DNA from 2 places in the Ferdinandcohnia jepli genome. Region 1 is predicted to be linked to the other one. Evidence: riboswitches for the same ligand, from Rfam matches in the RefSeq annotation. Region 1 holds a riboswitch; the other holds the start of a gene.
The links. A riboswitch is a leader RNA that binds a small molecule or an ion and turns the genes downstream of it on or off. The one in region 1 is predicted to bind lysine.
Positions count from the first base shown of each region.

Region 2: it holds a riboswitch for lysine, as region 1 does, so the genes downstream of both, AB3M96_RS13180 (Na+/H+ antiporter NhaC family protein) here and AB3M96_RS22865 (aspartate kinase) in region 1, are expected to answer to the same signal.

Region 1 covers NZ_JBFOKR010000033.1:12,507-18,266, reverse strand. Annotated here, with positions in the region: gene uvrC (excinuclease ABC subunit UvrC) at 294-2,066, shown strand; lysine riboswitch at 2,133-2,310, shown strand; gene AB3M96_RS22865 (aspartate kinase) at 2,474-3,718, shown strand; gene AB3M96_RS22860 (YslB family protein) at 3,874-4,332, opposite strand; gene AB3M96_RS22855 (succinate dehydrogenase cytochrome b558 subunit) at 4,802-5,410, shown strand; gene sdhA (succinate dehydrogenase flavoprotein subunit) at 5,549-5,760, shown strand, end outside.
Region 2 covers NZ_JBFOKR010000011.1:81,781-87,540, forward strand. Annotated here, with positions in the region: gene AB3M96_RS13165 (bifunctional metallophosphatase/5'-nucleotidase) at 1-786, shown strand, start outside; gene AB3M96_RS13170 (YunC family protein) at 885-1,187, shown strand; gene yunB (sporulation protein YunB) at 1,388-2,134, shown strand; lysine riboswitch at 2,230-2,415, shown strand; gene AB3M96_RS13180 (Na+/H+ antiporter NhaC family protein) at 2,557-4,137, shown strand; gene AB3M96_RS13185 (sodium-dependent transporter) at 4,395-5,760, shown strand, end outside.

The DNA.
Region 1 (5,760 bases):
TTCTAGGCTGTTTTCTTTTTCTCCCGATTCTCTTCCGAAAGCCCCTAATTGCCTTTTTTTACAGGTTCCTTAATTAAGTAATCATGTTACAATATAGGGTACGGTTAGATATTTATCTTCCTATAAAAAATTATTACTTCAGAAGTTATGATAATAACTAAAGGTGATTTCAACACATAGCACGTACTCCTGCGGAAAGCGAGTGCCAGGAACAGAAATCACCAGATATACGTTCTTTAATTACCATAAATTTTTTAAGAAAAAGTACCCTTACTATAGATGGAGTGGTTAGTATGCATGATCACCTCAAAGAAAAATTAGCGATTCTACCGGATCAGCCTGGCTGTTACCTAATGAAAGACCGTCAAGGAACAGTTATCTATGTAGGTAAAGCTAAGATACTAAAAAACCGAGTCCGTTCTTATTTTACAGGTTCACATGATGGTAAAACACTGCGACTTGTAAACGAGATTGTTGACTTTGAATATATTGTTACCTCTTCAAATATTGAAGCATTGCTTCTTGAAATTAACCTTATTAAGAAATACGATCCTAAGTATAATGTGATGCTTAAGGACGACAAGAGTTATCCTTTTATTAAGGTTACAGCAGAAAAACATCCGCGGTTGATTATTACCCGTAATGTTAAAAAGGACAAGGGTAAGTATTTTGGACCTTATCCAAATGTTCAGGCTGCTAACGAAACTAAAAAATTACTAGATCGAATTTACCCTCTGAGAAAATGTTCAACTTTACCAGATAAGGTTTGTCTGTATTATCATATTGGGCAATGTTTGGCGCCATGTGTTAATGAAGTATCAGATGAAACAAATAAGAAAATGGTTGACGATATCATTCGTTTTTTAAATGGTGGGTATAAAGAAATAAAATCAGAACTAAGTGAAAAGATGTTGAAGGCATCCGAAGATTTAGACTTTGAAAGAGCGAAAGAATATAGAGACCAAATTGCACATATTGAAACAACAATGGAAAAACAAAAGATGACGATGACAGACTTTGTTGATCGTGATGTATTTGGATATTCATATGATAAAGGCTGGATGTGTGTACAGGTATTCTTTATTCGCCAAGGTAAGTTAATTGAAAGAGACGTATCTCTTTTTCCATTTTATAATGAACCGGAAGAGGATTTCCTTACTTATCTAGGCCAGTTTTATTTGAAGAACAGTCATTTTAAGCCAAAGGAAGTTTTACTACCTAGTTCAATAGACAAAGAAATCGTAGAACAATTGTTAGAAGTAACAGTGGTTCAACCAAGTAGAGGTAAGAAAAAGGAACTAATTGAGCTTGCAAATAAAAATGCTAAAATAGCCTTAAATGAGAAGTTCCAGCTTATTGAACGGGACGAAGAGCGTACAATTAAGGCAATTGAAAACCTGGGTGGAAAATTAGGGATATATACGCCACACCGAATTGAAGCCTTTGATAACTCAAATATTCAAGGAACAGATCCTGTCTCTGCAATGGTTGTTTTTACAGACGGTAAACCAGATAAAAAGGAATACCGAAAGTATAAAATTAAATCAGTTCAAGGTCCTGATGATTATGAATCGATGAGAGAGGTTGTCCGTAGAAGATACGGTCGTGCACTCAAAGAGAACCTGGCATTACCAGACTTAATCATTATCGATGGTGGAAAGGGGCATTTGGCTGCAGTAAGAGATATATTAGAAAATGAACTAGGTCTGGATATCCCACTTGCAGGCCTCGCAAAAGATGAAAAACACCGAACCTCAGAATTATTAATTGGTGAGCCACCGGCCATTGTTGAATTACCAAGAAATAGTCAGGAATTTTATTTGCTTCAACGGATACAGGATGAGGTTCATAGATTTGCAATTACCTTCCATCGTCAGGTGCGAGGAAAAAATGCATTTCAGTCTGTACTTGATGATATTCCCGGTGTTGGTGAAAAACGCAAAAAGGCACTATTAAAGCATTTTGGTTCTATAAAAAAGATGAAGGAAGCAAGCATTGAAGACATTCAACAAGCAAATATCCCTCGTCCGACTGCTGAAGCAATTTTTCAAAAGTTACAAGAATAGCATTGCCATTTCAAAAATGTCCTGTTATAATTCATACTAATATAATATTCCACTTCATTACGTTGAAGTGATGATAGAGGTGCGAGCTTTAAGAGTATGTAATACGAGGGGTATGAGCCCTGAAGACTATTACAGAAAGGAGAGATCGCCGAAGTGAAAAAAGACTCATATCTTTTTTTGCTGGTCCTATGTTTAAGAGATATAGGATTGTCAAGATGTTTAATCTTGGAGAGCTATCTCACAATGTGACACGTTATTTTGTACGTATATCACAGCAATGAGAGCTTTCTCTCATTGCTGTTTTTTTATTTTAAAAAAGTAAAACTTCTTTAAATTTACTGCAAACTGCTGTCGCCCAATGAGATACCAAGCTTACTGTTATTACTATTTAGGGAGAAGGTTGAGAAATGGGGATCATTGTCCAAAAATTTGGGGGAACCTCTGTTGGTTCATCAGAAAGAATTATGAATGTTGCAAGCAGGGTTATACAAGAGGTTGATGCTGGAAACCAGGTAGTAGTTGTCGTATCCGCAATGGGGAAGACGACTGACCATTTAGTAACCTTAGCAGCAGAAATTACAAGCACACCAAGTAAACGGGAAATGGATATGTTATTGTCTACTGGTGAACAGGTGTCGATAGCCCTTTTATCCATGGCGCTACAGGCGAGAGGTTATGAATCAGTATCTTTTACAGGCTGGCAAGCAGGTATTGAAACAGAAGCTGTACATAGCAATGCCCGTATTGAAAAAATAGAAGTGTCAAAAGTAAGTAAATGCTTAAGTGAAGGTAAAATTGTAGTAGTTGCGGGTTTTCAAGGAATTAGTAGTTCGGGGGATATAACTACATTAGGCCGTGGTGGTTCAGATACTACTGCTGTAGCGCTTGCAGCAGCACTTAAAGCTGAAAAATGTGATATTTATACAGATGTAACAGGTGTCTTCACAACTGACCCTCGTTATGTTCAAACTGCTCGAAAGCTTAAGGCGATTTCCTATGATGAAATGCTTGAACTTGCAAACTTGGGTGCAGGCGTTCTTCACCCACGTGCAGTAGAATTTGCAAAAAACTTTGAGATGCCGCTTGAAGTTCGTTCAAGCATTGAACTAGAAAATGGGACCATAATTGAGGAGGAAGTTTCGGTGGAAAAGAATTTGATTGTTAGAGGAATAGCTTTTGAAGACCAAGTAACAAGAGTGACAGTGTGCGGACTTCCGAATGAACTACACACGCTATCTACTATTTTCGGAACTCTTGCTAAAAACGGGGTTAACGTAGATATCATTATTCAAAGTACGACTGATGATAACCACACAAATATATCGTTTTCTGTAAAAACACCGGATTTAAATGATGTAATTCAAGTTTTGGAAAACAATAAGAATGTATTACCTTTTGAAGAAATCCAACATGAGTCAGGGTTAGCAAAGGTATCGATTGTCGGTTCTGGTATGGTTTCAAATCCTGGTGTAGCAGCAGACATGTTCCAAGTGTTGGCTTCTGAAAACATTCAAGTGAAAATGGTAAGCACATCTGAAATTAAAGTATCAACTGTTGTGGAACAAGACAATATGGTAAAAGCTGTAGAAGCTCTTCATGAGGCATTTAACCTGTCTGCCGTTGAAGAAGAGAAAGCAAAGGTTCAAGTATAAGTAAGAAAGAAAGTCCAGTTTCCTGTTTATCGGGAACTGGATTTCTCTTGGGGAAACGTTCGGTAAGTGCTTTGAAGAACTCTTTGTAAAGTAATCTCCAGTGGCGAGAATGACGGTAGTACATAAAAAAAGCCCTACATTTTTGTGATGTAGGGTTACTCTTCAGTAAGATCTTTTCGATCCCATTTAACAGTAAAGATTACTTTTTGTGCTCTTTTTTTCTGTTGTTCAAAGCTTTCCGTTAACTGATTACGCTGTTGCTGGATTTGTTGAGCTATGAATCCGGACTCAAGCTGAAATGTACATATATCCTTGTGTTTAAATCGAGTTGAAATCATATCGCCCGATAAATGAAACTCCATTGAGTGTTTGTCGGAACGTTCAACAGTTAACTCTCCCCAACCGGCATCTTGGAAAAATAAAATAATTTCTTCAATCGTTGGTAAGGGGAACTTTCTTGCAAGGTTTTTACCTCCCCAATAGAGGAGTTGTGGTGTTTCTTTACCAAGTAAGTCAGGAAGTAAAATTTCCCGAATAAGTTCATAACCAAATACAGAAACGGTCTGTTCGTTATTTATTTGTTTTTCGTTGATGTTTACATTCTTCACGCCCATTCCCCTCTTTCTCCATTTCTTATTATATAACATCACTGGCAAAGAAACACATGTAATATTTTGTTTCTTTTTGTCAAATGGAAACGGACGAAAAAGTGTGGAACTGGTTGCAATGCAAGACAAAATATTATTTTTTTATTGAACATTTTGTGTACTTGATTCCTTGACGCTCTTACTTTATGGGAGTAAAATGAACTTGTTACATTATACTGATAAAGGAAACTAGAATGAATTTTCGATAAAAGGTAACATTCTGTATGTTTCTGCAAAGGTTTTCATTTTGCTTAGGAAGTACACATTATTCCTTTCTAAGCGCTTAAGTGTAACTACGGCTTTGCTGTCGCTTTATAGGCTAGGCTCGCAGAGTATTCTTTATCAGTCTATTATATTGTCCTTCTACATATTTACGGGGATGAAGGAGACACAAAAGTGCCTTTAAGGTACGGCTTATTACTAAGGGGGGTAAAGCATGGCAGGTAATCGTGAATTTTTAAATCGCAGACTGCATTCGCTATTAGGTGTAATTCCAATTTCAGTATTTTTAATTCAACACTTAGTAGTAAATAGTTTTGCGACTAGGGGAGAAGAGGCATTTAATAATGCAGCTCATTTTATGGAAATGCTTCCGTTTCGTTATTTTTTAGAAATTTTTGTTATTTTTCTACCATTATTGTTTCATGCCATTTATGGGCTTTATATTGCTTTCACTGCAAAAAACAATGTAAGCAATCACAAACATTTCCGTAATTGGATGTTCCTATTACAACGTGTAACAGGTATTTTTACATTAATTTTTATCACATGGCATGTATGGGAAACGCGTATCGCTGCTGCATTTGGTGCAGAAGTTAACTTTCAAATGATGGAGAACATCTTAGCTTCACCAGTAATGCTAATTTTCTATTTAGTAGGTGTAATTTCAGCAATTTTCCATTTTGCTAATGGATTATGGTCTTTCTGTGTAAGCTGGGGTCTAACAATAACTCCACGTTCACAACAAATTTTAACTTATGTAACTATGGGTATTTTTGTAGTCGTATCCATCATTGGAGTACGTGCAATCTTAGCTTTCGTTTAAAAATATTATTTTAAAATGTTAAAAGAATACAATTAGGTTAATTAATGATTCAAATTATATGTAACTGAAAAAATATGACCGTTCAATTTTAAAAGATTAGTAATTTTGGGCGATCTCTTGATTAGGGAGTGAGTTACTTTGAGTAAGGGAAAAATTATTGTAGTCGGTGGTGGACTTGCAGGACTAATGGCTACCATCAAAGCTGCTGAAGAAGGAACACAGGTTGATCTATTTTCACTTGTACCTGTAAAACGATCTCACTCTGTATGTGCTCAAGGTGGGATAAATGGCGCAGTAAATACAAAGGGTGAAGGAGATTCTCCTTTGATCCATTTTGATGATACAGTATA
Region 2 (5,760 bases), on a different contig from region 1:
ACCCACCATTTACTAGAGAATGGTAGAAAAATAAATAATACTTTGCTTTGTTGTGCTCAAAAGTACGGTAATTATTTAGGCCATGTAAAACTGGATATTGATTTAACTACCAAAACTCTAATAAAAAGTGAAGCAAATGTAATCCAAACTGATGGACTCGAGGATTGCAAGGACACACAAAAAGTCATTAATCAATATACAAAAGAAAGTATGGAGTATCTACATAATGACATTATTACAGAACTAAAAGAAGAATTATCAATAGATTGGTTTTCGGATTCTACTTTTGGCACTTTCCTGGCAAAGGTGTTACGAGAATGGTGTGAGGGTGACATCTCCATGGTTAATGCAGGAATACTGCTTGAATCATTACCGAAAGGTACTGTTACTCGAGGCGATTTACATCGCGTTTGTCCACATCCAATTAATCCATGTAAGGTACATCTCAAAGGGGACCAGTTAAAAGAAATCATTTTACAGGCGAATACAGAAAAGATGGAGAGATTAGAAATTAAAGGCCTTGGTTTTCGTGGTAAAGTGATGGGCAAAATGGTGTATGATGGCGTAGAGTTGATGGCAACAGAACTTTCTGATGGGATGAAGCATATAACAGAAATCAAAATTAATGGTGAAGAGATTGATCCTGATAGAATATACTCTGTTGCAACAATAGATATGTTTACATTCGGAATGCTGTTCCCAGAAATCCGAGATGCAAAGGATAAAAAGTATTTTATGCCTGAAATGCTAAGAGATCTTTTAGCACACTATTTAAAGAAAAATTAATAAAAATTTATATTTTTTACAATTAGTTGGCGAATACCTATTTCTTACACAAATTTCTTAAGGATACATAAATTAATTAGGAAAGGAGTGTGCTAGGAATGGTTTCAATGACACCAATACTAATTGATAATCATCAATTTACAGCCATTACCGTTAAGCTGCCTAAGACTAACTTTATGGCCGTAACAAATGACAATGGCTATATAATGTGTGGTGCGCTCGATGTCGCATTACTGAATGAAAAACTGAAGGACAGAGGTATAATTGCTGGTAGGGCTGTAGGTGTAAGAACAATAGAGCAATTACTTGAAGCTCCACTCGAGTCAATTACAATTGAAGCAGAAAATCGGGGGATTACTGTTGGAATGAAAGGCAAAGACGCTCTTTTAAAGATGCTGTAAAGGCTATTATTAAGCTGCCGAAATAAAAAAAGGATAACCCCGGACTTTCTTTTATTCGCGGGCTTTTTGTTTTGAGTCGGTCTACTTTTACAGGTTCTTAAAGATAAAATTTGAGAAGGTAAGTCACACTTTAAAAATAAAATAATAAGCGTACATCCCCTCTTGCTTGCATACATATAGCTTGTAAGGGGGGATTTCACTTGGCGAAATACAGAGGTCGCCTGCCACAAAGAAGAAAAGGGCCTTTACCTTTTCGATATGTCTTTTTATTAACATTTGTCTTTTTTATTATATCAACTGCTTCAGGCTTATTTATCATTAACAAGGCAATTGAACCAGCTTTAATGGAGTATGCAAAAACAGAAACGCAAAAAATTGCAAACACTGTAATTAAAAATGCAATTAATCAACAAATAAGTGAAGAAGAATTAGTTCAAGATGAGTTGGTCATAACCAATGAAAATGGTGAAATTATAAACTTTAATACACAAACAATAAATAAAATGGCTACAAAGACGCTAGGAAACATTGAGAAATATTTAAAATATGTAAGTGAAGGTGAAATAAATAAAATTCAGTATCCTGATATTGAATTAGAGACTGATAGTGCACAAACCGGGTTTGTATTTAAGGTGCCATTAGGGGAAGCAACCAACAATGCTTTACTAGGGAACTTAGGTCCCCAAATTCCAATCCGGTTTCATATGATTGGTTTTGCATCTACTACTCCAGAGACTCGCATTGATGAATGGGGAATTAACAATGCGTGGTTACATGTTGATGTAGTAGCAACAGTCACTATGCAAGTAATACTACCCTTTTCAACTGGAGAAGTTGAAATTAAAACGCCTATTCCTGTAATAAGCCAAAATATCAGAGGAGACGTACCGCAGTTCTACAATAATGGTGGGGACTCAGCACCTTCAATTGAAGTTCCCATAGATTGACAATAATTTATTTTACTAGAATAGTTGATTTCATATGGTAAAATCGTTATACTACAAAAGGAATATAAAAAGTAAATAACATCACCTTATCGGATCGATGAGGTAGAGGTGCGGAAAATAAAAGTAGGCTATGTGAGGATGACAACAATGACCTTAGCTGAAAGGATTTTCTGCCGAAGCAAATGTAACAAGTCACTGTTACTTTTGTTGGGGTTGCCCTGAAGAAGGGTAACACTGTCATTATGGATGCTTTTTATCTATAATGGAGGGCTACTGATCGTGATGGAGGATAACATAACATTACTGAGGGTAATGATAGTTATTTTCTATCATTACTCTCTTTTTATTTGTTCAAATTGGCAAATAATGTATCTTCTTCACACAGAAGCCTCCGTAAAAATAGTATTTGGGAGGAAAACTTCATGTCTGGAACAATTTATTCATTAATTCCACCGATTATTGCACTTCTAATGGTCGTGTTAACACGCAGGGTACTTCTATCTTTAGGAGTAGGGATTTTATCTGCAGCATTATTATTACATGGAAATCTACTAAGTGAAGGAATAGGTGTTTGGTTAAAGGAAGCTTTTCTAACACTTTGGACTAGTATAAAAGGAATCTTCGTTTCTGAGGGAGCCTTAAATACATGGAACGTATATATTATTCTATTTTTATTTTTATTAGGAATTATAACTGCATTTATTTCAATTTCTGGTGGAAGCCGAGCATTCGGTGAGTGGGCACAAAAAAGGATAAAAACAAAAACAGGAGCACAATTACTAGCGGCTGTTTTGGGTATTATCATATTTATCGATGATTACTTTAATGCTTTGGCTGTTGGACAAGTAAGTCGTCCATTAACAGATCGTAACAACGTTTCACGTGCAAAACTGGCGTATATAATAGATTCAACCTCTGCACCAATTTGTGTGGTGTCACCAATTTCTAGCTGGGGTGCTTATATTATTGCAATATTAGCACCGATTTTAGCAGCACATGGTATGAGTGAGATGTCACCATTATCTGCATTTGTACAAATGATACCGATGAACTTATATGTAATTACAGCTATCTTAATGGTCATTGGAGTAGCGGTATTTAATGTTAATATAGGCAGTATGAAAGTTCATGAAAAAAGAGCTTTAGAAACAGGAGTAGTTATAGACCCTGCAAAGCCAGTCCTTGGAGAACTAAAACAAGAACTCCCAGTGAGTGCAAAAGGAACAGTTGGGGATCTTGTATGGCCAATTATTGCTTTAGTGATTGGGACTGTAGGTTCATTTTTATGGACAGGTTATAAAGCATCAGAAGGAAATGTTTCAATCCTTACAATCTTTGAAAATACTGATGTAACGACTTCACTTGTCGTGGGTGGTTTATTAGGTATTATTGTTACACTTGGATTGTTCTTCGTTCAAGTATATGTAAAAAATGGAGTTAGTATCAGTATTTTACCTAAAGGTATTGTAGAAGGTATAAAGTCAATGCTTCCTGCGGTATATATTTTACTTTTTGCATGGGTTATTGTCGATTTAATTGGACAGCTTGAGACTGGAACCTACTTAGCGGGTAAGGTTGAGGACTGGAATGTGAATGTTGCATTTTTACCGGTTATCTTATTTGTTGTAGCAGGTATTATGGCATTTGCTACAGGTACGTCTTGGGGAACATTCGGAATGATGTTACCGATAGCTGGAGAAATAGTTGCAGCTTCTGATGTGACTTTACTATTACCTGCATTAGCGGCAGTACTGGCAGGTGCAGTATTTGGAGACCATTGCTCTCCTATATCTGATACAACGATACTTTCATCTACTGGAGCAGGTAGCCATCACATTGACCATGTTATGACTCAGTTACCTTATGCTTTAACATCTGCAGTAATATCAGCAATTGGTTATGTAGTACTAGGTCTTACAGGCAGTACAGTACTAGGGGTCCTAGTAGCTGTGGTATTACTTATAGCTTTCATTTTCACTATGAAAAACAGAGAAACTATCTAAAGAATACTATTCAAACTTTATTTAAGTATTCTGTATAATATGCTAGAGACAAAGGAAATAGAACCCTTTGTCTCTTTTTATTGCTATAAAATATCATCTGTAAAATAACTTTTGACAGAAGGTAAAAGACTGGCTATACTAATAAATAGATTATATCAAAAAATCAGAATATATTAAAATTTCCAATTTCATTCTAGTGCTATTGTAATACTTAGAAAGAAAACACTAGAGTAAAATGGAGATGGGGAGGGTATTTCATGGATAATCGTCCACAATGGGGAACACGTTTAGGCTTTATCTTAGCAGCAGTTGGTTCAGCAGTTGGTTTAGGTAACATTTGGCGTTTCCCTGCAGTCGCATATGAGAATGGAGGAGGGGCGTTCTTCCTACCATATCTATTTGCCTTATTAACTGCAGGTATTCCATTATTAATTATGGAATTTACAATCGGTCATAAATATCGTGGATCAGCTCCTCTTTCTTTATCAAGAGTAAGTAAAGGAAAAGAGTGGATTGGTTGGTGGCAGGTAGCAATCTCATTTGTAATTGCTACATATTATGCAGTAATTGTTGCATGGGCAATGTCTTATTCAGTATTTTCATTTGGACAAAAGTGGGGAGACGACACTGGTGGCTTCCTAATGGGTGAATATCTGAATCGTATTGATTTAGCTGGTGGAGAAATTGGTCAATTTGGTAGCCTGGTTCCAGGTGTACTTATTCCATTAATAATCGTTTGGGTAGTGGCTTTAGGTGTTCTTTTTGCAGGGGTTAAAAGAGGGATTGAACTTGCAAACCGAATTATGATTCCTACGTTATTGGTATTATTCTTAATTATTGTTGTTCGTGCGATTACATTAGATGGTGCTGCTGAGGGACTTAATGCATTCTTTACTCCAGATTGGTCTAAGATTGCTGACGGTAAAGTTTGGGTAGCAGCATATGGTCAGATTTTCTTTAGTTTATCTATTGCATTTGCTATTATGATTACTTATTCAAGTTATCTTCCTAAGAAGTCCGATGTAACAAATAATGCTTTCATTACTGGATTTGCTAACTCAAGCTTTGAGTTACTAGCTGGTATTGGGGTTTTCAGTATTTTAGGCTTTATGGCAGTACAACAAGGCGTGGGTGTAGATGAAGTTGTATCCGCTGGTGTAGGTCTAGCATTCGTCGTATTCCCACAAATTATTAATGAATTACCAGCATTTAATGGATTCTTTGGATTCTTATTCTTTGGATCTCTTGTATTAGCAGGGTTAACATCATTAATTTCAATTGTTGAGACATTTGTAGCTGGTGTGCAGGAGAAGTTTAATATTTCTCGTACAAAATCAGTAGCTTTTGGCGGTGGTTTAGCTGCATTAATCTCTCTAGTGTTTGCTACCCAAGGTGGATTGTTCTTCCTTGATGCGGCAGACTACTTTATTAACAACTTTGGTGTTGCATTAGCCGGATTAATCGAGGTTGTCGCTATTGCTTGGTTTGCGAAAGAACTCAAAAATCTTCAAGACCATGCAGATGGTATTTCAGACATTAAGTTAGGGGCTTGGTGGAGATTAAGCTTAGGTGTGATTACACCTATAGTTCTTGGTTACATGATGTTTGATAACCTACGCCAAA